4 regions of the Aminobacter sp. MET-1 genome follow, and region 3 is predicted to be linked to each of the others. Evidence: predicted binding sites of a transcription regulator. Region 3 holds the regulator's gene; each other region holds the start of a gene.

What was found. The regulator PhoB, encoded in region 3, activates phosphate uptake and scavenging genes when phosphate is short. The targets are predictions, from matches to a motif close to TGTCATNNANCTGTCAT.
Region 1: the regulator PhoB is predicted to act here: its motif matches at 3,077-3,093, upstream of NDO48_RS10710 (LTA synthase family protein).
Region 2: the regulator PhoB is predicted to act here: its motif matches at 2,034-2,050, upstream of NDO48_RS04805 (bifunctional 2',3'-cyclic-nucleotide 2'-phosphodiesterase/3'-nucleotidase).
Region 4: the regulator PhoB is predicted to act here: its motif matches at 1,310-1,326, upstream of ugpB (sn-glycerol-3-phosphate ABC transporter substrate-binding protein UgpB).

What each region holds. Positions count from the first base shown of each region.
Region 1 is NZ_JAMSHL010000006.1:53,919-59,461, forward strand. Features, by position in the region: gene fabF (beta-ketoacyl-ACP synthase II) at 1-557, opposite strand, end outside; gene NDO48_RS10695 (acyl carrier protein) at 588-824, opposite strand; gene fabG (3-oxoacyl-[acyl-carrier-protein] reductase) at 1,072-1,809, opposite strand; gene fabD (ACP S-malonyltransferase) at 1,866-2,807, opposite strand; gene NDO48_RS10710 (LTA synthase family protein) at 3,253-5,115, shown strand; gene rpsF (30S ribosomal protein S6) at 5,415-5,543, shown strand, end outside.
Region 2 is NZ_JAMSHL010000002.1:439,744-445,286, forward strand. Features, by position in the region: gene ald (alanine dehydrogenase) at 1-510, opposite strand, end outside; gene NDO48_RS04795 (Lrp/AsnC family transcriptional regulator) at 666-1,139, shown strand; gene NDO48_RS04800 (5-formyltetrahydrofolate cyclo-ligase) at 1,149-1,811, opposite strand; gene NDO48_RS04805 (bifunctional 2',3'-cyclic-nucleotide 2'-phosphodiesterase/3'-nucleotidase) at 2,143-4,119, shown strand; gene NDO48_RS04810 (glycerophosphodiester phosphodiesterase family protein) at 4,179-5,159, opposite strand; gene NDO48_RS04815 (hypothetical protein) at 5,313-5,543, opposite strand, start outside.
Region 3 is NZ_JAMSHL010000001.1:273,465-279,007, forward strand. Features, by position in the region: gene pstA (phosphate ABC transporter permease PstA) at 1-1,037, shown strand, start outside; gene pstB (phosphate ABC transporter ATP-binding protein PstB) at 1,061-1,882, shown strand; gene phoU (phosphate signaling complex protein PhoU) at 1,921-2,622, shown strand; gene phoB (phosphate regulon transcriptional regulator PhoB) at 2,720-3,409, shown strand; gene NDO48_RS30530 (GCG_CRPN prefix-to-repeats domain-containing protein) at 3,485-3,787, opposite strand; gene NDO48_RS01405 (ROK family protein) at 3,932-5,185, opposite strand; gene xylF (D-xylose ABC transporter substrate-binding protein) at 5,430-5,543, shown strand, end outside.
Region 4 is NZ_JAMSHL010000001.1:425,055-430,597, forward strand. Features, by position in the region: gene argH (argininosuccinate lyase) at 1-303, opposite strand, end outside; gene tlpA (thiol:disulfide interchange protein TlpA) at 338-1,033, shown strand; gene ugpB (sn-glycerol-3-phosphate ABC transporter substrate-binding protein UgpB) at 1,388-2,698, shown strand; gene ugpA (sn-glycerol-3-phosphate ABC transporter permease UgpA) at 2,934-3,818, shown strand; gene ugpE (sn-glycerol-3-phosphate ABC transporter permease UgpE) at 3,859-4,707, shown strand; gene ugpC (sn-glycerol-3-phosphate ABC transporter ATP-binding protein UgpC) at 4,707-5,543, shown strand, end outside.

The sequences.
Region 1 (5,543 bases), on a different contig from region 3:
AACATGATCAGGCGGGCAGCGTCGCCAATGGCGTGCGCACCGGTCGAGCAGGCGGTGACCACGGCATGGTTCGGCCCCTTGAGGCCGTGCCGGATCGAAACCTGGCCGGAGACCAGATTGATGATCTGGCCGGGAATGAAGAATGGGCTGATGCGGCGCGGGCCGCGTTCCTTGAGTATCAGGGCATTTTCGGCAATGCCGTCAATGCCGCCGATGCCTGAGCCGATCATGACGCCGGTCGCGTTCTGCTCGTCCGGCGTCTTGGGCTCCCAACCCGAATCCTTCAACGCCTCGTCGGCGGCTGCGATCCCGTACAGGATGAAGTCGCCGATCTTGCGCAGTTCCTTGGGCTCAAGGACCGCTTCGGGGTTGAAGGTGTTGTTGGAGCCGTCACCCCTGGGGATGACGTTCGCGATCTTGCATGCAAGGTCGTCGACTTCGAATTCCGTTATCCGCCTGGCAGCGCTCCGGCCGGAAAGAAGCTCTTTCCAGCCGTGTTCATAGCCCATGCCGTACGGCGAAAGCAGGCCAAGGCCCGTGACGACCACACGCCTCATCGCTGGCATCCCCGATAATCCAAGGGACGCTTAGGCCGAAGCCTTGTCGATGTACTTGACGGCGTCGCCAACGGTCAGGATGGTCTCGGCCGCGTCATCGGGAATCTCGACGCCGAATTCTTCTTCGAACGCCATAACGAGCTCGACCGTGTCGAGGCTGTCCGCGCCCAGATCGTCAATGAAGCTTGCAGCTTCCGTCACCTTGTCGGCATCGACGCCAAGGTGTTCGACAACGATCTTCTTGACGCGCTCTGCGGTGTCACTCATGTGGGCATCCTCAGTCTTGTGTTTCTTCGGTCTTCGTTAGCGGGCGGAATGCCGCTAATCAAGCTCAATTCTGCGCTTTCCAAAGCGCACGGGCAGCGGTCCGGTCAAGGTCCAGCCACCTGATGGGGCGCGGCAATACACGAATTCTTTACCGCGTCCAAGGGCCAAAGGGCCGGTTATCCCGGCCTATCGACCGCTGTCGGGCAATTCCGGCACCTCTGAACGGGCCGGATCGCACCAATCCAGCTCAGATCATTGCCATCCCGCCGTTGACGTGGATGGTCTGGCCGGTGACGTACGCGGCCTCGTTGGAGGCAAGATAGGCAACCGCCGAGGCGACTTCCTGGCCGGTTCCCATGCGCTTGGCAGGAATAGCGCCCATGATCGCCTCTTTCTGCTTGTCGTTGAGCTTCTCGGTCATCGCCGATTCGATGAAGCCCGGGGCAACGCAGTTGACGGTGATGTTGCGGGTCGCGATCTCCTGCGCCAGCGACTTCGAGAAGCCGATCATGCCGGCCTTCGACGCGCAGTAGTTGGTCTGACCGGGATTGCCGGTCACGCCCACCACCGAGGTGATGTTGATGATGCGGCCGTGACGGCGACGCATCATCGGATGGGTCAGCTCGCGCGTCAGGCGGAACATCGCCGTCAGATTGATCTCGATGACCTGGTCCCAGTCTTCGTCGGACATGCGCACGAACAGACCGTCCTTGGTGATGCCGGCATTGTTGACCAGGATGTCGACACCTTCGAGCTCGGCCTCCGCCTTCTGGCCCAGCGCCTTGACCTCGTCGCGGTTGCCGAGATTGGCCGGGAACAGCTTAACGCGGTCGCCGAGATCGTTGGCCAGGGCCTCGAGTTTCTCGACGCGGGTGCCGTGCAGGCCGACGATGGCGCCCTGCTTGTGCAGGATGCGGGCGATTTCTTCGCCGATGCCACCGGAGGCGCCGGTGACGAGTGCCTTGCGGCCGGTCAGATCAAACATTGTTCCACTCTCCTTGGAGCACACCCTTCACACGGGCGGGGGGGCGTTCGAATTGTTCAGGCGAGCGCGGCGACTGCCGCGTCGACGTCTGCCGGGTTGTTGACGGCAGCGGTCGCGATTTCCTTGTTGATGCGGCGGGCGAGGCCCGACAGCACCTTGCCGGCACCCACTTCATAAAGAGTGGTGACGCCGTTGTTGCCGAACCACTGGACCGTCTCGGCCCAGCGGACGCGACCCGTCACCTGCTCGACGAGGCGGGCGGCGATCTCTTCCGGATCGGTGATCGGCTGCACGGTCACGTTGGCGACGACGGGCACGACAGGCACATTCTTCTTCACGCCGGCGAGCGCCTCGCGCATCTTTTCGGCCGCCGGCGCCATCAGCGCCGAATGGAAGGGTGCGGACACCTGCAGCATCAGCGCGCGCTTGGCGCCCTTTGCGGTGCTGAGCGCTGCGGCACGTTCAACCGCTGCCTTCTCGCCGGAGATAACCAACTGGCCGCCGCCATTGTCGTTGGCGATCTGCACGACCGAGCCCTGAGCGGCCTCGGCGCAAGCCGCATCGACGTCAGCCTGATCGAGGCCGATGATCGCTGCCATCGCACCCTGGCCCGCCGGCACAGCCGCCTGCATGGCATCGCCGCGGATGCGCAGCAGGCGCGCTGTGTCAGCTACGGAAACGAAGCCGGCCGCCGCAAGCGCGGAATATTCGCCAAGCGAGTGGCCGGCAACGAAAGAAACCTTGTCCTTGAGCGAAAGCCCACGCGATTCCAGCGCGCGGAACGCCGCCATCGACACGGCCATCAGCGCCGGCTGGGCATTGGCGGTCAGCGTCAGCGTCTCCTCGGGACCTTCCCAGATCAGCTTCGACAGCTTTTCGCCGAGCGCGTCATCGACTTCCTCGAAAACCCGGCGCGCTTCGGGAAAAGCATCGGCGAGTTCCTTGCCCATGCCGACAGCCTGGCTGCCCTGCCCCGGAAAAGTAAATGCGACGGCCATTCTTGTCTCCTGGCTGCTGGCGCATCGCTCGAAGGCTTGTACGCCCCCTGATTGGCGCGATGCGCAGACATAACAAACCGAAGTACGCTTGCCGCCCCTGGGGAACGCCGGGCACTCCGGATCGCTGTGGCTCTGGCGCAATGCGCCCTGTCAAGTCAAGCCTTGTGCGTCTTCAGGCCCGAAACGGGCCGATAATCACACAATGATTAGGCCAAAACACGATTTGTTGGCCAACGCTTCTCAATTTTGCCATAAGCCCTAGCTTCTGCATGACAGTTTGATGACGTTCAGGTGACGTTCAGGTGACGTCTACATTATGAAGCCGTCATGAACTCGGGGAAGCATTGAGTTGGGAAGTGTAGACGATAACGGCGTCGCCGCCGCGCAGAGCGTTGCCAACGCGGATCAGACCGCGTTCTGCCGGCGCGCCTATGCGCTTGGCGTGATGCGTTCGGTGATGGTGACGCTGGCGGTTTCGGCCGTGCTGGTCTTTGCCATCGAGCTGATCGCGCGCGGCTCCCTCATCGACACCATCAACTTCTTCCAGCAGCCCTTCAAGCCGAGCTGGACCACGGTCGCGCTGTTTGCGCTGATCCTGATCGGCCTCGACGCGCTCCTCGGCCGGCCGCACAACGGCCTTTTGATCGTCGCCCCCGTTGCGCTGACGCTAGCCTTCGTCGGCCACCAGAAGTCGCTCTATCTCGGCGATCCGCTCTATCCGACCGACTTTCTCTACGCCCGCCAGATCGTGGAATTGATGCCGCTTCTGGTGCGCGAACGCCCGTGGACCGGCGTCGGCATCGCCGTCGGGCTTGTCGCCGGCATCTCGCTGCTCGTGCTGGCCTGGCGCCATTGGCGCCGCCGCATGCCGGCGCTGTCGTTCTGGGCGCGCATCTCGCGCCTTGCCATTGCGCTGCCGACGCTCGCCTTCTTCGTCTCGATCATGGACTACGCGACCTTCTCGTGGACGCGCGATCGGCTGCAGATCATTCCGATGATGTGGGACCAGAAGGAGAACTACGCCTCCAACGGCTTCGCCATCGCCTTTGCGCTCAACGTGCCGATGGCCAAGGTCAACGCGCCGCAGGGCTATACGGAAAAGGCGATCGATGCGATTACGCGCACCGACGTCACGACCTCCCTGCCCGAGGAAAAGCCCGACATCATCGTGGTGATGAGCGAATCTTTCTGGGATCCGACGCGCCTGCCCGGCGTGGAGATCAGCCCGGACCCGATCCCGAGCGTGCGCGCCGCGCAGTCGGGCCACGTCTTCTCGCCCGAATTCGGCGGCATGACGGCCAATGTCGAGTTCGAGGCGCTGACCGGCTTCTCCAACGCGTTTCTGCCGGCCGGCAGCATCCCCTACCAGCAATATGTGCGCAATCCGGTACCTTCGATGGCAACCTTCCTGCGCAGCGAAGGCTACGAGACCAAGGCCATCCACCCCTTCGGCGGCTGGTTCTGGAACCGTGCGCCCGTCTACAAGGCCTTCGGCTTCGACGAGTTCATGTCGGAAGAGAACCTTCCGCCGCTGAAGAAGCGCGGCCCGCTCGCTTCCGACGAGGCGCTGACCGAAGAGATTATCCGTCAGGCCGATGCCACGGACCATCCGTTCTTCTACTTTGCCGTCAGCCTGCAGAGCCACGGCCCCTATGAGCCGGGCCGCTACAACGACGCCACCCACAAGGTCGAGGCCAGCAAGCTGTCGCAGTGGACGCGCGATTCGATCCTGACCTATGCCGAGGGCGCCTCCGACGCCGACCGCAGCCTGCAGCGCCTGATGGACTGGGCCAGCAAGCGCGAACGCCCGACCGTGATCGCCTTCTTCGGCGACCACCTGCCGCCGCTCGGCCCCGTCTATGTCGACACCGGCTTCATGAAAGAGCCGGTCGCCAAGCGCAAGGCGCCGATCAACGACATGCTGGTGCAGCACGAGACGCCGCTGGTGGTGTGGTCGAACCGCACGGGTGCGGCGCGCGACATCGGCTCGATCAGCCCGGCATTCCTGCCGCTGCATGTGCTTGAGACCGCCGGGATCACCCACCCCTATTACACCGGCTTCCTCGGCGAGGTGCACGACCGCTTCCGCGTCGTCGACCGCAACGTGCTGCTGCCGCGCCTCGGCGAGACACAGTTCGACTGGTCGCGCCAGAAAGAACTCGACCCTGCGATCCGCGATTTCCGCTGGCTGCAGTACGACATGATGTTCGGCAAGCGCCGTGGCGCCAAGGAGTTCTTCCCCGAGACGGTCGACAAGGTCGTGGCCAACCGCACGCGCTCGCCGCTGTTCCTGCGCGAAGACGCGTAGCCAGCCCTGAAAATCGGCCGGAAAAGGCCGGTTTCGCCCGATATCTCGGCCCTGCCTCTTGCCTTATCGGCCCTTTGCCTGTAGACGCCCGCCATCTGCCGGTCCCAGCTGGGGGCTGAACGGAGGGCCGGAGGTTTTCTCGGAAACTTCCGCGTGAAGCGAAAACGCTTCCGCCTCCCGTGTCTCCGCTCTCGACCGTCTCGTCACGCACCTTTCTTCCCCGCATCGCGGGTTAGCAGAGGTCGCAGAGGCTCTAGCCGCCGGGACCGGAAGATGGAAACGAAGAAAGGCAAAGAACTATGGCTCTTTACGAACATGTGTTTCTTGCCCGTCAGGACCTCTCGCAGCAGCAGGTCGATGCACTTGTCGAACACTACAAGGGCATCATCACTGCAGCTGGCGGATCGGTTGGCCGGGTCGAGAACTGG
Region 2 (5,543 bases), on a different contig from region 3:
CTTGCCCGGCAGCACGCCCGGTACGCCCCCGAGCAGCACGCCGCGCCCGCCATTGGCCTTCTGCAGTGCGGTTGCGCCAGCCTGGATCGACAGGCGGCCGGCAACTTCCGACATCGGCGCCAGCAGCGGCAGGCCGCCGCGATCGTCGGTCACCGTCTCATAGGCAACCGCCGTGACGCCAGAGGCCAGCAGGCCCTTGGTCTGGTCCGGATCCGGAGCCAGGTGCAGGTAGGTGTAGAGGATCTGGCCTTCGCGCAGCTGCACCCATTCGTTCGGCTGCGGCTCCTTGACCTTCACGATCATATCCGAGCGGGTGAACACCTCTTCAGCCGTCCTGGCGATCTGCGCACCGGCGGCACGATAGGCATTGTCGTCGGCACCGATGCCCGCGCCTGCGCCGGTCTCGACCAGCACTTCGTGGCCATGCGCCACATATTCGCGCACCGCACCCGGCGTCAGGCCGACGCGATACTCATGGTTCTTGATTTCCTTTGGGCAACCTACGCGCATTTCCTGCTCCTCCGCAGCCTTTCCGGTCATGTTCCCTTAGGGGAGAAAGTGAATCACGAATCGGCCCGAATATGTTTGCGAAATGAATTGTGTTTGGGAGGCCAGATCGATATTTCTTGCGCATGATTGGCAGATAGTCGAAGGAAATTCGAAGAATGCCGTTGGACAGGATCGATATCGCCATCCTCGATGCGTTGCAGAAGGATGGCCGCATGCCGAACGCGGCATTGGCAGAGAAGGTCGGCTTGTCGCAGTCCGCCTGTTCGCGCCGCCTCGACAATCTCGAGAAGTCGGGCGTCATCGCCGGCTACCACGCCCGGCTGTCCAACGCGGCCCTCGGTCACCAGATGACCGTCATCGTGCACATTTCGCTGTCGGGGCAGTTCGAAAAGACGCTGACCGAATTCGAGATCGCGGTGAAACGCTGCCCCAACATCCTGTCCTGTCACCTGATGTCGGGCGAATACGACTACATCCTGCGTATCGCCGCGCGCGACCTGCCTGATTACGAGCGCATCCACAAGGAATGGCTGTCGGCCATGCCGCATGTCACCAAGATCAACTCGTCCTTTGCGCTGCGCGAGGTCGTCGATCGCACGGCAATGGGTATGCGTCCCGAACTCGCCTGAGGTGAGCCCTCACCGGATGACGCCGGCCTCGGTGACGATCCTGTCCATGGGGATGTCGTGGGGTTGCGGGTAGATCGTTGGCAGGCGCGCCAGCTCATAACCTATGCCGATGACCAGCGCCTTGCGCGGCAGCGCCGCCAAAGTGCGGTCGAAGAACCCACCGCCATAGCCGAGCCGATAGCCCGATCCGTCAAAACCGACGAGTGGGGCGATGACGATGTCGGGAATGACCTCCGGTCCGGCGACCGGCACCGGAATGTTCCAGACACCGCGCTCCAGCTTGTCGCCCGGCGCGTAGGTCTTGAAGGTAAGCGGTCGACCCAGCTGGATGGCGATTGGCAGCGCGGTCTTGCCGCCACGAGCATTGACCGAGGCGAGCCAAGGCCTGAGGTCTGGCTCGCCTCGGAAGGGCCAGTAGAGGCTGACCAGCCTGCCGGCAACGTCTCCGATGACCTGGTCGAGACCTTGCGCGATCAGTCCGGCCATGGCCGTCCGTGCGTCGACCGAAACCTCCAGCCTGTGTTCGATCAGCCGGGCGCGTTCAGCTTTGCGCCAGCGCCGCACCTCGGCCCAATCGGGCGGCGACGGGGCACGGAACTCCGGATCAAGCTCATGCATGAAACAGGGAGGTGAGGCGTATTGCGCCGGACCGTCGTCGTCGAGATCGCCCATGTCAGGACCTCCTGAAGCGCCTGTGTCCGGATGAACGCACGAGGACGCTCTAGCTGGCTGTATCTGCGCATCGCGCTTTCCGAAAACGCGTTCCGGGCGATGCATCGGGATTTCAAACACTGCGGAAGCCTAGTCCTGCACGCACCATGCTTGTGGTCAATCGGCGACATGCCATGGCCCAAGAGGTCGCAAATTTCCTGGACCAATGCATTCCTCACAACTTGTCGCGAACCTGTCATGCGAGTCGGCTGGACTTCAGGGGATTTTGGCGCAAGATTTGATCTTTCGGACGCCGGCTAAATACTGTCACTTCATTTCCCTGGAGAATGAAATGTCCACCACGCTTCATCCGATTTCTCGTCGTTCCTTTCTCGCGGGCTCAGCTGCCGCGGGCGCACTCGTGATGCTGCACCCGTTCGCGGCGCGCGCCCAGGCCAACCAGGCCCATCTTCGCATCATGGAAACGACCGACCTGCACGTCCACGTCTTTCCTTACGACTACTACGCCGACAAGCCGAACGACACGATGGGCCTGGCCCGCACCGCCTCGATCATTGACGCCATCCGCGCCGAGGCCGCCAATTCCGTGCTTGTCGACAATGGCGACTTCCTCCAGGGCAACCCGATGGGCGACTACATGGCCTATCAGCGCGGCATGAAGGACGGCGACGTCCACCCGATCATCAAGGCAATGAACACGCTGGGCTACGATTGCTCGACGCTTGGCAACCACGAGTTCAACTACGGCCTCGACTACATGTTCAAGGTGCTGAACGGCGCCAATTTCCCGTTCGTCTGCGCCAACCTGACCAAGGGCCAGCTGGCAGGCGACGCCACCAAGGACGAATTGTTCCTCAAGCCCTATGTGATCCTCGACAGGAAGGTGAAGGACGGCTCCGGCGCCGAGCATCCGATCCGCATCGGCCTGATCGGCTTCGTCCCGCCGCAGGTCATGACCTGGGATTCGCGCCATCTCGACGGCAAGGCGATGACCCGCGACATCGTCAAGGCCGCCCAGGCCTGGGTGCCGCAGATCAGGGAAGAGGGCGCCGACATCGTCATTGCGCTTTCGCATTCGGGCATGGGCACGCTCGAACAGGGCGAAAATCTCGAAAACGCCTCCATCCTGCTTGCCGGCGTCGACGGCATCGACGCCATTGTCACCGGCCACAGCCATCTCGATTTCCCCGGTCCGAAATTCGACAAGATCGAGGGCCTCGACAACGCCAAGGGCACCATCAACGGCAAGCCCGGTGTCATGGGCGGCTTCTGGGGCTCGCATCTCGGCCTGATCGACCTGCTGCTCGAACGCGACGGCAAAACCTGGAAGGTGGTGAAATTCTCAAGCGAAGCGCGGCCGATCTTCAAGCGTGTTGACAAGAAGGTCGTGCCCAATGTCGAGAGCAAGGCCGCGGTCGAGGCCGCAGCCAAGGAAGAACATGAGGCGACGCTCGCCTATGTGCGCACACCTGTCGGCAAGACGTCTGCTCCGCTCTATTCCTATTTCGCGCTCGTTGCCGACGATCCGTCGGTACAGATCGTGAGCCAGGCGCAGATCTGGTACATCAAGGATATGCTGAAGGCGACCGAGCACAAGGATCTGCCGGTGCTCTCGGCAGCCGCTCCGTTCAAGTCGGGCGGCCGCGGTGGTCCGGACTATTACACCGACGTGCCGGCGGGCGACGTCGCCATCAAGAACGTGGCCGACCTCTATCTCTACCCCAACACCGTGCAGGCCGTGGCGATTACGGGCGCGCAGGTGAAGGAGTGGCTGGAGATGTCGGCCGGCATCTTCAACAAGGTCGGGCCTGATAAGGCCGACCAGGTGCTGATCAACGCCGACTTCCCGTCCTACAATTTCGACGTCATCGACGGCGTGACCTACAAGATCGACCTGGCCCAGCCGCCGAAATACGATCCCAAGGGTGCCGTGCTCAACGCCGGTTCGAACCGCATCGTCGATCTGATGTTCGACGGCAAGCCGATCGATCCGGCCGCCAGGTTCGTCGTCGCCACCAACAACTATCGCGCCGGCGGTGGCGGAAATTTCCCAGAGATCAACGCGTCCAAGCTGGTTTTCGAGGCGCCTGATACCAACCGCGACGTGATCGTGCGCTACATCGTCGACCAGGGCACGATCAATCCGTCGGCCGACGCCAACTGGTCGTTCGCACCGGTTGCAGGTGCCTCGGTGATCTTCGAGACCGGTCCCAAGGCCAAGGACCACATATCGGAGGTCAAGGCCGTCAAGATCGAGCCGGCTGGCGAGGGTGCCGAAGGTTTCGCCAAATACCGCATCACTCTCTGATCGTTGGAACTGGCTAGGGGAGCGGCCGGAGTGACCCGGCCGCTTTTGCATTTGTGCGATCAGAGCGCCTGCCGCTGGAGGGCTGGAGCGATCATGTCGAGGGCGTCGGTCGAGATGCCGCCGGAATAGCCCTCGGGCAGGGCGTCGATCATCTCGGGGTCGTTCATGCCTTCCGAGAAGCCGCTGCCATGATAGGGCGCGATGAGGAAGACCTCGGTACCGCTCGCTGCCATCCGGTCCAGGAACCGGTTGGGCCATCCCCACAGCCAGGGCGCAAAGTTCGTTGGCAACAGCATTGCCCGGTTGCGGCACTCGTCGGGCACGTAGCCGCTCCAGCCAAGCGCCTGGTACCGGATCAGGCAGCGCTTCAGGGACTGCTTGGACAGCGTCCTGATACCGGGCAAGGCCTGCTTGACCGCCTGCACCGGCCGGTCGCCGCCAAGCACCGCCAGGTCGTCCTGGCGGTCGGGCGGCAGGGTCGCGATGAAGGCCGCGAGGCGCTCGCCCTCCTGGGCGTCATTGCTCTTGACGTTGATGTGGAAACGCTTGTCCGGAAACTCGGCCAGAACCTCGTTTAGCGACGGCATCAAGCCGACGCCCAGGCCCCGGAACGGATAAGTCTTGCCGCCGTCTGCCGTGTAGCCGTAGCCGACGTCGAGTTTCTTGAGCTCGGCCATCGAATGCGATCGCGTCTCGCCCGTACCCTCGGTACGGCAGTCAACGGTCCAGTCGTGGAACACTGCGAACTTGCCGTCGGTCGTCGGGTGGATGTCGAACTCAAGCACATCGGCGCCGCGTTCGAAGGCCGCTTTCATCGAGCGGAGTGTGTTTTCGAGATAATCGTGCCGCGGCGGGCGGATGCGCTCGGCGGTGCATGTGTCGCGTTCCAGGCCGACACTGTCGAACTCCTGCGACAAGCCGCGATGGGCGAGAATCACCGGCTTTCCGGCGGCTCGGCTTGAGAGCAGCGACGTGTTGTTGAGGTAGATGGCCCCGGTGGCCGCCACGGCCAGGAGCAGGAAAATACTGCGTTTGCGCATGTCTCGATTCGCTCCGATGCCCGGCCCGAGAGACATACAGAACGGCGAGCAGGCTTTTTCACGGCTAAAATGAGCAGGATGAAGTCTATTCCAAGAACAATTCGGCGGGCGAAGCCAGGTGACGGTTGAGAGCAAGCACAGCCGGCGGAAAGACTATTCCGGAAATTTGCGGCGTGCGGTGGCTGTGGCCAGCACTTTGCCCGAGGCGTCGATCGCCTTCGCCGTGAACTGGTAGCGATGCGGCCTGGGCGGGCAGGGGCCCTTGTAGGTGAATGCGCCATAGGCAAGGGATTTCCGCCCCTGGTATGCCACCTTGCCGCCGCCATGTGGGTAGCCTGTGGCGTCGAGGTCGACCATGCGGATGTCGAGGCTTTCCGTGTCCTT
Region 3 (5,543 bases):
CGAACTATCCCAAGCTCGCCGAGACCGCGCTGATCGCCAAGCTTGGCATCGACCCGAGCGACAAGGCCGCCGTGCGCAAGCTCAAGGGCTTCCTGTCAGAAGGATCGCGCGTCCAGCTGCGCTCGATCGTGATGGCCGACCCCTCGATCATCGGCACGACGCAGAGCGTGGACATCCTGGCAGCCGCCAATCTCGACTCCGCCTACAAGGGCCAGATCGACCTGACCGTGCCGGAAAGCCGCCGCAAGGTGTCGGACCAGCAGGTCGAGTGGATGAACAAGCTCAAGGCCGAAGGCGCCATGAGCGAGCACTTCAACACCGGCCTGTTCACGTTCGGCGCATCGAGCCGGCCCGAAACCTCAGGCGTGGGCGTCGCCATCATCGGCTCGTTCTACATGATGGTGATCGTGCTGCTCCTGGCGCTGCCGATCGGCGTCGCCGCCTCGATCTACCTCGAAGAGTTTGCCAAGAAGAGCCGCTTCACCGACCTGATCGAGGTCAACATCAACAACCTCGCGGCCGTGCCGTCGATCGTCTTCGGTCTGCTCGGCCTGGCTGTCTTCGTCAATTTCCTCGGCCTGCCACGCTCGGCTTCCTTCGTCGGCGGCCTGGTGCTGACGCTGATGACACTGCCGACGATCATCATTGCGACGCGTGCGGCACTTGCCGCAGTGCCGCCGTCGATCCGCGCGGCGGCGCTCGGCCTCGGCGCGTCGAAGATGCAGATGGTGTTCCAGCACATCCTGCCGCTTGCCGCTCCCGGCATCCTGACCGGCACGATCATCGGACTGGCGCGTGCGCTCGGCGAGACGGCGCCGCTGCTGCTGATCGGCATGGTCGCCTTCGTTGCCGATTATCCGAAGACCCCCTTCGATCCGGCGACGGCGCTGCCGGTTCAGATCTACATGTGGGCGAACGAGGCCGAACGCGCCTTTGTCGAACGCATGTCGGGCGCCATCATCATCCTTTTGATCTTCCTCATGGCCATGAACATCGTCGCCATCGTCCTGCGCCGCCGTTTCGAGCGTCGCTGGTAGACGTGGACAAGGAGCACCCTGCTATGAACATCATGAGCGAGAAAACCCTCGAAGACGCGGTGACAGCCGAGATGAACAAACCGAACGAAATCATCAAGATGCGCGGCGACAAGGTGACCGTGCACTACGGCGAGAAGCAGGCGCTCTTCGGCGTGGACCTCGACGTCCGCCAGAACCAGGTGACGGCGCTGATCGGCCCGTCGGGCTGCGGCAAGTCGACCTTCCTGCGCTGCCTCAACCGCATGAACGACACGATCGACGCAGCCCGCGTCGGCGGCAAGATCACGCTCGACAGCGAGGACATCTACGATCCCAAGATCGACGTGGTCGAACTGCGTGCCCGCGTCGGCATGGTGTTCCAGAAGCCGAACCCGTTCCCGAAGTCGATCTACGAGAATGTCGCCTACGGCCCGCGCATCCATGGCCTCGCCAGGTCGAAGGCCGATCTCGACAAGATCGTCGAGCAGAGTTTGCACAAGGCGGCGCTTTGGAACGAGGTGAAGGATCGCCTGCACGAGCCGGGCACCGGTCTGTCGGGTGGCCAGCAGCAGCGCCTGTGCATTGCCCGCGCCATTGCGGTTTCGCCCGAGGTCATCCTGATGGACGAGCCATGTTCGGCACTCGATCCGATCGCCACCGCCAAGGTGGAGGAACTGATCGACGAATTGCGCGAGAACTACACCATCGTCATCGTCACCCACTCGATGCAGCAGGCGGCGCGCGTGTCGCAGCGGACGGCGATGTTCCACCTCGGCTACCTCGTTGAGGAGGGGCCGACGGACAAGATGTTCACCAATCCAGACGACAAGCGGACGCAGGACTACATCACCGGCCGCTTCGGCTGAGTGATCGTCGCGTACAGTAAGCAGACGAGGAAACGATCATGGGCGATCATACAGTCCGGTCCTTCGACGAAGAACTCAAGCATGTCGACCAGCTCATCCGCGACATGGGCGATCTCGCCGGTTCGATGGTCGCGGGCGCCATCCGGGCATTGCTGTCGTCCGACCAGGCGATGGCCCAGAACGTGATCGCCGACGACGCGATCATGGACGCCAAGCAGCGTGAGCTCGACAACGCAGCCATCACGCTGATCGCCAAGCGCCAGCCGATGGCGCAGGATCTGCGCGCCGTGGTCGGCGCCATCCGCATGGCTGGCGATCTCGAGCGCATCGGCGATCTTGCCAAGAACATAGCCAAGCGCGTCGGCGCCGTCGGCCAGATGCCGACGCCGCGCAACCTGGCGCACTCGATCGATGCCATGTCGCAGCTGGTGCTGGGACAGGTGCGTGGCGTGGTCGACCTCTATGTGGCGCGTCAGCCGGAAGGCCTGAAAGGCCTGCGCATCGACGACCAGAAGATCGACATCCAGTACAATGCCGTGTTCCGCGAACTCCTGACCTACATGATGGAAGATCCGCGCAACATCACGGCCTGCACCCATCTGCTGTTCTGCGCCAAGAACCTCGAACGCATCGGCGACCATGTGACCAATATCGCCGAGAACGCCTATTTCGTGGTGACCGGCGAGCAGCTTCCGCTCAATCGGCCCAAGGTCGACGAAACCACGACGGTTTCGAACTGAGAACTTCCGCACCGCATGCGTTTGGCGCGGGGGCGCTGCATAGGTTAAACCAGCGCATGGTCCTGATCGGGCCGTGCGCAAGGACAAGGTACAGGCGATGATCGCTCCAAAGGTCATGGTCGTTGAAGACGAAGAGCCGCTGGGCGTGCTGCTTCGCTACAATCTCGAATCCGAAGGCTATCAGGTCGAGGTCGTCACCCGTGGCGACGAGGCCGAAATCCGTCTGCAGGAAAACGTTCCCGACCTGCTGGTGCTCGACTGGATGGTGCCCGCATTGTCCGGCATCGAGCTGTGCCGCAGGCTGAGGATGCGCCCGGAGACCGAGCGGCTGCCGATCATCATGCTGACGGCACGCGGCGAGGAAAGCGACCGGGTGCGCGGGTTGTCGACCGGTGCCGACGACTATCTGGTGAAGCCGTTCTCGACGCCTGAGTTCATGGCGCGGGTGAAGGCTCTGCTGCGCAGGGCCAAGCCCGAGGTGCTGTCGTCCATCCTCAAGGTCGGCGACATCCTGCTCGACCGCGAGTCGCACCGGGTCTACCGCAAGAAGAGCGAGATCAAGCTCGGGCCGACAGAGTTCCGCCTGCTCGAGTTCATGATGCGGCATCCGGGCCGCGTGTTCTCGCGCAGCCAGTTGCTCGACAATGTCTGGGGCGAGACGATCTATATCGACGAACGCACCGTGGACGTGCATGTCGGGCGCCTGCGCAAGGCGGTCAACAACGGCCGCATGCCCGACGTGATCCGCACCATCCGCGGTGCCGGCTACGCCATCCGCGAGGATTAGGCGCCCGGCCGGCGAGACAGTTAAATTTGGCTCGCCGGCTTATCGAACATGATCAGACGTTCGCGCAGCGGGCGGTCAGCGCCATCCGCCATATGGCAACCGCCCGTGATACGGCGTATTGCGGCAATGGCCGTATGGGCCGCGCCAATAGCCCGGAGGGCACCCGTAAGCGTGACGTGCACGGTGTACGACACGCCCATAGCGGCATCCGCCATATGGCCCTCGCCAGCCTCCCGCCCCGCAGCCCTGGGCAATGGGAATGACCATTGCCGAATCTCCCGCGACAAGCGGCATGGGGTTCGGGGTGGCTGATGCTGAAAACGATGAGGCACACAAAAGGCCTACGCCGGCCAGGATGTTACGCAGCAGACTGGTCATCGCAACGTCTCCGAAACGGACGACACGTCGGTTCCAGGGTTGGTTCCGCCTCTTTGCCAGGCTGGGCCTTTCAAGGGCGGTCGCGGACTGTCGTCTAGCACGGCAGTATGGTCGCGGCGATCGTCTTAATTGCGACGGCCGAAATCAAATGTCCTTGAGCGGAATGTCTGCCTCGGCCCGCCGCGGCACCGAGCCCGCCGCAAAGACTTCCTCGTCGACATAGAGCAGGGCGCGCATGGTGCAGCCTTCGCGGATCAGGGGGACCTCGTTCGGCTCGGTGTCGAAAGAGATCGCCTTGGAGTGCGTGCCGCCGGCCGTCTTGGCGATGGCCGAGCGCACATACGGCTCCATGATGTCGAAGGCGGTGGCGCCGACACCGACGAAGGCGAGGGGGGCGGGGTCGAACAGCGCGAACATCGAGCCGAGGCCGAAACCGATTGCCTCGCCCGCCTTGCGGAAGGCCTCGCGCTCGGGGCCGTCATGGTCGCGCGCGGCGTCGGCGAGCGCCTTGATGTCCTCGTCGGAGAGGTCGGCCAGCGGCTCGGCGTTTTCGTCGCCGAGCCGGGCGTTGCGCCAGATCGCATAATTGCCGGCATAGGCCTCGATGCAGCCGCGGCGGCCGCAGCGGCACAACGCTCCGTCGGGGCGGTGGACCATATGGCCGAACTCGGCGCCCGACGATTGCGTGCCGGTGAACAACTCGCCCTTGATGACCAGGCCCATGCCAATGCCGTGGGAAAGCAGGATGGCGATAAAGTCGTCGCGATAGCGCGCCGGGTCGCGCCAGTGCAGGGCCTCGGCGATCATGTTGCAGTCGTTTTCGACGGTCACCGTCACACCGAATTCGCGCTCGAGCCTGTCGGCGAACTGGATGTCGTCATGTGGGGTAATCGGCGACCACAGGAGCTTGCGGGCGCCGGCATCCGTGGTGCCCTGGATGGCCAGCGCGATGCGCAGTACTGACGCTTGCGGGCGCCCGCTGCGCGCGATGACCTGACGCACGATGGCGACGCATTCGTCGACCAGCGCCTTGGCGGGCAGTCGCTGGGTGACCAGCCGTCGGGTCTCCTCGACGATCTGGTTGCCGGCATAGTCGATGACCGAAGCCGACAGGTGGTTGAGCGACAGGACGACGGCAACAACCGAGGCGGCGTCGGCTTCGAGCGCCAGGCCCACCTGGGGCCGGCCGCGCTTCATCGGCGACTGTTCGCCACCCTTGGCCTCGGCAAGGATGCCTTCGGCTATGAGGTCGGAGGATATGGTCGAGATGGTCGAGTGGCTGAGCCCGGTGACGGCCGCGATCTCGGTGCGCGAGGGCTGGCTTGCTCGCCGGACTGCCGATATAACCATGGCGCGGTTGCGCCGTCTCAGATCGTCGTGACGTATGCCGACCGACATGTGTGCGTCTTCCTCCCGGTGGAACGCTGCCTTTCTTAAGGGGCAGTCGCCAGCGCATTCTTATCCTGCCAGAGCCGGCGCAAATTGTCTTTATTTATTTCGGCGCTCGAAAAAATTAGCAAGGCATGGTGAAACCATGTTGACAGCCGACAATGGCTGAGTCACTATTTTTTCGAGGCTCGAAAAAATGAGCTTCTCCAAGGGCTACCGCAGAAGCGCGCCCGTTGGGCGCAGGGAGGAAACTATGAGGAAATTTACAACCGCCATTCTGGCGGGTGTCGCCATGTCGATGTCGCTTGCGGCAGTCGCCGAGGCGAAGGACAAGGTTATCGGCGTTTCGTGGTCGAACTTCCAGGAA
Region 4 (5,543 bases), 150 kb from region 3:
CAGTTCGGCGAGGCGCGCCTCGACATTCATGTGAATGTCTTCGAGCCGGGTCGAGAAGGTGAACTTGCCGTCCTCGATTTCTCGCAGGATCGTGTTCAGCCCGTGAGCGATTTTCTGTTGATCCTCGGCTGAAATAATGCCCGTTTCCGCCAACATCTCGGAATGGGCGACGGAGCCTCGGATGTCCTGGGCATAAAGCTTCTTGTCGAAGCCGATCGAGGCGTTGATCGCCTCCATGATCGCGGCCGGGCCCGAGGCAAAACGTCCGCCCCACATCTGGTTGCTGGCCTTCTTGTCGCTCATCGTGATAACCGGGCTCCGGAGAAAAACTGAATAGATGTCGGATCGCAGAAAGATGTTTCCCGCGCCACGCCATATTGCTCTAGCCGCCGTTGCAGGCGTAATCGCCGGCGCGGTTGCGGTATATGTCACGAGCCGCCATTCTGGCAACAATCCGCAGCCGGTGCCTGTCGCGGCCGACACCAGCGCCGAACTGACCGCCGCCGACAAGCAGTGCGCCGCCAAGGCGGATGCGGCCAAGGCGGTGGGGGCTGCAGCCACCGGGCATGTCGCGGCGATGATGCCGGCCGATCCGCCGCGCTCGCTCAAGTCGCTCGCCTTCAACGGCCCCGACGGCAAGCCGATGACGGTGGCCGATCATTCGGGCCGCACGCTGCTCATCAATCTCTGGGCTACCTGGTGTGCGCCCTGCCGCGCCGAGATGCCGGCGCTCGATGCGCTGGAGCGCGAAATGGGCGGTGACGAGTTCGAGGTTGTGGCGGTCAATGTCGACACCGGCGACGACACCAAGCCGAAGAAGTTCCTCGAAGAGACCGGCGTCGCCTCGCTCGGCTACTACCGCGAAAACACGCTGACGCTGTTCAACGATCTCAAGAAAAAGGGGCTGGCGCTCGGCCTGCCGGTGACACTTTTGGTCGACGGCGAAGGCTGCCTTCTCGCCAACATGAACGGCCCCGCCGAATGGGCGAGCCCCGACGCGAAGAAGCTGATCGAGGCGGCGCTGGCAAAATAAGCCGGCGCCAGAGCAAAATTATCCCCAGAGAAGCTGGCAATCATCGGTTGCATCGACGGTTCGATTCTGGTTCGCGCCGTCGCCGCGCGAAACGGTTTTCGCACGCGGCAGGCCATCCCGCAGCGTGGTTGTTAGCTGGCTCTGGCGTTGCCTTAAGCTTGCTTGAATATGACGTTTTGCTTTCGCTTTTATGAAAATCGAAAGCCAGTCGGCCGGTTGCAGGCCAGCCGAAAGCGAAGCGCGCCGAACCCGCCGTTCATACCTTTGCTACAAAACTGTTGTCGGGCTGTCATAATCCGACAATACTGCTCCCTGCGAAACTAAACCTTTCGCCAACCAGAACGGGAGCGAGACATGAAGACCCTAGGCTTCGCGGCGGGTGTAGCCGCGACAATGACGCTGTTGTCCAGCACCTCCGCATTCGCCGTCACCGAGATTTCCTGGTGGCACGCCATGACCGGCGCGAACAACGAGGTCGTCAACCAGCTGTCCGACGAATTCAACAAGAGCCAGAGCGAGTACAAGATCGTTCCGGTGTTCAAGGGCACCTATCCGGAAACGCTGAATGCCGGCATCGCCGCCTTCCGCGCCAAGCAGCCGCCGGCGATCATGCAGGTCTTCGATGCAGGCACGGGCACGATGATGGGCGCCGAGGGCGCCATCAAGCCGGTGGCCGAGATCCTGTCGATGGGCGGTCAGGCCTTCGACAAGAGCCAGTACCTGCCGGGCATCGTCTCCTACTACTCGAAGCCCGACGGCACGATGCTGTCGTTCCCCTACAACTCGTCCTCGCCGATCCTCTACTACAACAAGGACATCTTCCAGAAAGCCGGCCTCGACGTCGACAATCCGCCCAAGACCTGGGGCGAGGTCTGGGATGCCGCCAAGAAGATCAAGTCGAGCGGTGCAGCACCGTGCGGCTTCACTTCGACCTGGCTGACCTGGATCCACACCGAGAATTTCGCGGCCTGGAACAACGTCTCCTACGGCACCAATGAAAACGGCATCGGCGGCACCGACGTCGAGCTGAAGATCAACGCGCCGGCCTTCGTCAAGCACTTCCAGGAGCTCGCCGACCTCGCCAAGGACGGCACCTTCAAGTATGGCGGCCGCACATCGGAAGCCAAGCAGATCTTCCTTGCCGGCGAATGCGGCATCTTCACCGAATCCTCTGGCGGTCTCGGCGACATCGTCAAGTCGGGCATGAACTACGGCACGGGCCAGCTGCCCTACGAGGCGGACGCCGCGGGTGCGCCGCAGAACACCATCCCTGGCGGCGCGTCGCTGTGGGTCTTCGCCGGCCTGCCGGATGAGCAGTACAAGGGCGTTGCCGCTTTCTTCAACTTCCTGTCGCAGACGCCGATCCAGGCGCGCCTGCACCAGGTGTCCGGCTACCTGCCGGTTACGCTTGCGGCTTATGAAGAGACCAAGAAGTCTGGCTTCTACGACAAGAACCCGGCCCGCGAGATCCCGATCAAGCAGATGATGGGCAAGGCCCCGACCGAGAATTCGAAGGGCGTCCGCCTCGTCAACCTGCCGCAGGTCCGCGACATCGAGAACGAAGAGCTCGAAAAGATGCTCGCGGGACAGCAGACCGCTCAGCAGGCGCTCGATAACACTGTCGCGCGCGGCAACAAGGCGATCCAGGAAGCCATCGGCAACTGACAGCCGGGCCAGGGAGCGTGATCCTCTTCACCCCCTCTGGCCTGCCGGCCATCTCCCCCTCAAAAGGGGAGATCGGCCGGCATCGTCCCGTTCGCCAATCGTATCCGCTGCAAATACTGCACTGCTGCAGGAGCCGCTGATCTCCCTCCACTTTTGAAGGGGAGATGGCCGGCAGGCCAGAGAGGGGTGTCGCCATGCATTCGTCTCCGCAATCCTTCCCCACTGGAACGGCCACATGAGTCCACGCGTCGTCTTCCCCAACCGCATCCTGCCTTATCTGCTGGTTGCGCCGCAGCTGGCGATCACGCTGGTGTTCTTCTACTGGCCGGCCAGCCAGGCGCTGCGCCAGTCGATGCTGAAGGAAGATCCCTTCGGGCTGTCGTCCAAATTCGTCTGGTTCGCCAATTTCAAGAAGGTGCTGTCGGACCCGAACTATCTCAATTCGGTCCACGTCACGATCGTCTTTTCGGTCGCCACCGCGGCCGTCGCCATGGCCACCGCACTGCTGCTCGCCGTCATGGCCGACAAGGTGGTGCGCAGCCGCGGCCTCTACCGCACGCTGCTGATCTGGCCCTATGCGGTGGCGCCCGCCATTGCCGGCATGCTGTGGCTGTTCCTGTTCAACCCGTCGATCGGCTCGCTCGCCTATGGCCTGCGCTGGCTCGGCATCCACTGGGACCCGCTTCTCGACGGGTCGCAGGCCATGACGCTGGTCGTGGCCGCCGCGTCCTGGAAGCAGATCAGCTACAATTTCCTGTTCTTCGTCGCCGGCCTGCAGGCGATCCCCAAGTCGCTGATCGAAGCTGCGGCCATCGACGGTGCCGGCGAGAACAAGCGCTTCTGGACGATCGTCTTCCCGTTGCTCGCACCGACCACCTTCTTCCTTTTGGTAGTCAACACCGTCTATGCCTTCTTCGACACCTTCGGCATCATTCATGCTGTGACGGGCGGCGGGCCGGGCAAGGCCACCGAGACTCTGGTCTACAAGGTCTACAATGACGGCTTCGTCAATCTCATCCTCGGCGACTCGGCGGCGCAGTCGGTGATCCTGATGGTCATCGTCATCGCGCTTACCGCCATCCAGTTCCGCTATGTCGAGAAGAAGGTGCATTATGGCTGAGCCGAAGCCGCTTCCACCTGCCAGCGGGCACGACAAGCTGATGATCGGCCAGTCGATGGCCGGCGTCTACATGGCGCACGCGATCCTGATCCTCGGCATCGTGATCGTCGCGTTCCCGATCTACTACACCTTCGTTGCCTCCACCCATTCGCTGCAGACGATCCTGCGTCCGCCACTGCCGCTGCTGCCGGGGCCGGAGTTCTTCAAGAACTATTCGGAGGCGCTGTTCGGCGGTGTCGGCCGCATCGGCGGGGTCAGCGTTGCGACGCTGCTCATCAACACCACCATCGTTGCCTTCGGCATTGCCATCGGCAAGATCATCATCTCGATCCTGTCGGCCTACGCCATCGTCTTCTTCCGCTTCCCCGGCCGGATGTTCTTCTTCTGGCTGATCTTCATCACACTGATGCTGCCGGTCGAGGTGCGCATCCTGCCGACCTACAAGGTGATGGTCGATCTCGGCCTGATCGACACCTATACCGGGCTGATCGTGCCGCTGATCGCGTCGGCTACCGCTACGCTGCTGTTCCGCCAGTTCTTCCTCACCATCCCGGGCGAACTGGTCGAGGCGGCGCGCGTCGACGGCGCCGGTCCGTGGCGCTTCTTCAAGGATATCCTGCTGCCACTGTCGCGCACCAACATCGCGGCATTGTTCGTCATCCTCTTCATCTATGGCTGGACGCAATATCTCTGGCCGCTTCTCGTCACCAATCGCAACGACATGAACACCATCGTCATTGCGCTCAGGAAGATGATCTCGTTTGCCGATGCCGACACCGAATGGCATCTGGTGATGGTCACCTCCATGCTCGCCATCGTGCCGCCCATCCTGGTGGTCGTATTCATGCAGCGCTGGTTCGTCCGCGGCCTCGTCGAAACGGAGAAATAATGGCAACCGTCGATCTCAAGGACGTCCGCAAGGTCTATGCCGGCGGCGTCGAAGCGGTGAAGGGCGTGTCCATCGCCATTCCAGACAAGGCGCTGTGCGTGCTTGTCGGCCCGTCGGGTTGCGGCAAGTCCACGCTTTTGCGCATGATCGCGGGCCTGGAGACCATCTCGGCCGGCAGCTGCGCCATCGACGGCAAGACGGTGAATGCGATCGGCCCCACCGAGCGCGACATTGCCATGGTCTTCCAGAACTATGCGCTCTACCCGCATATGAAGGTCTATGACAACATGGCCTACGGCCTGCGCAACCGAGGCACGCCGAAGGACGAAGTCGACAGGCGTGTGCGGGCGACCGCCAAGACGCTGGAGCTGGAGCACCTGCTCGAACGCCGTCCACGCGAACTGTCAGGCGGCCAGCGCCAGCGCGTCGCCATGGGTCGCGCCATCGTGCGCAATCCCAAGGTCTTCCTGTTCGACGAGCCGTTGTCCAACCTCGACGCCAAGCTGCGCGGCCAGATGCGCGTCGAGATCAAGAACCTGCAGCGCAATCTCGGCGTCACCTCGGTCTATGTCACCCACGATCAGCTTGAGGCGATGACGCTGGCCGACGTGCTGGTGGTCATGAATGCCGGTCTGGTCGAGCAGCTCGGCGCGCCGCTCGACATTTACGAGAAGCCGGCCTCGACCTTCGTGGCTTCCTTCATCGGCGCGCCGCCGATGAACCTCCTGCCGCTGCGCAGCGGCCAGCTCGAGGGGGCGGTGACGTTGCCGGCCGTGCCAACCAACGCAGCGACGCTCGGCTTCCGTCCGGAGGATTGCGAGGTCCGCACCGAGGCC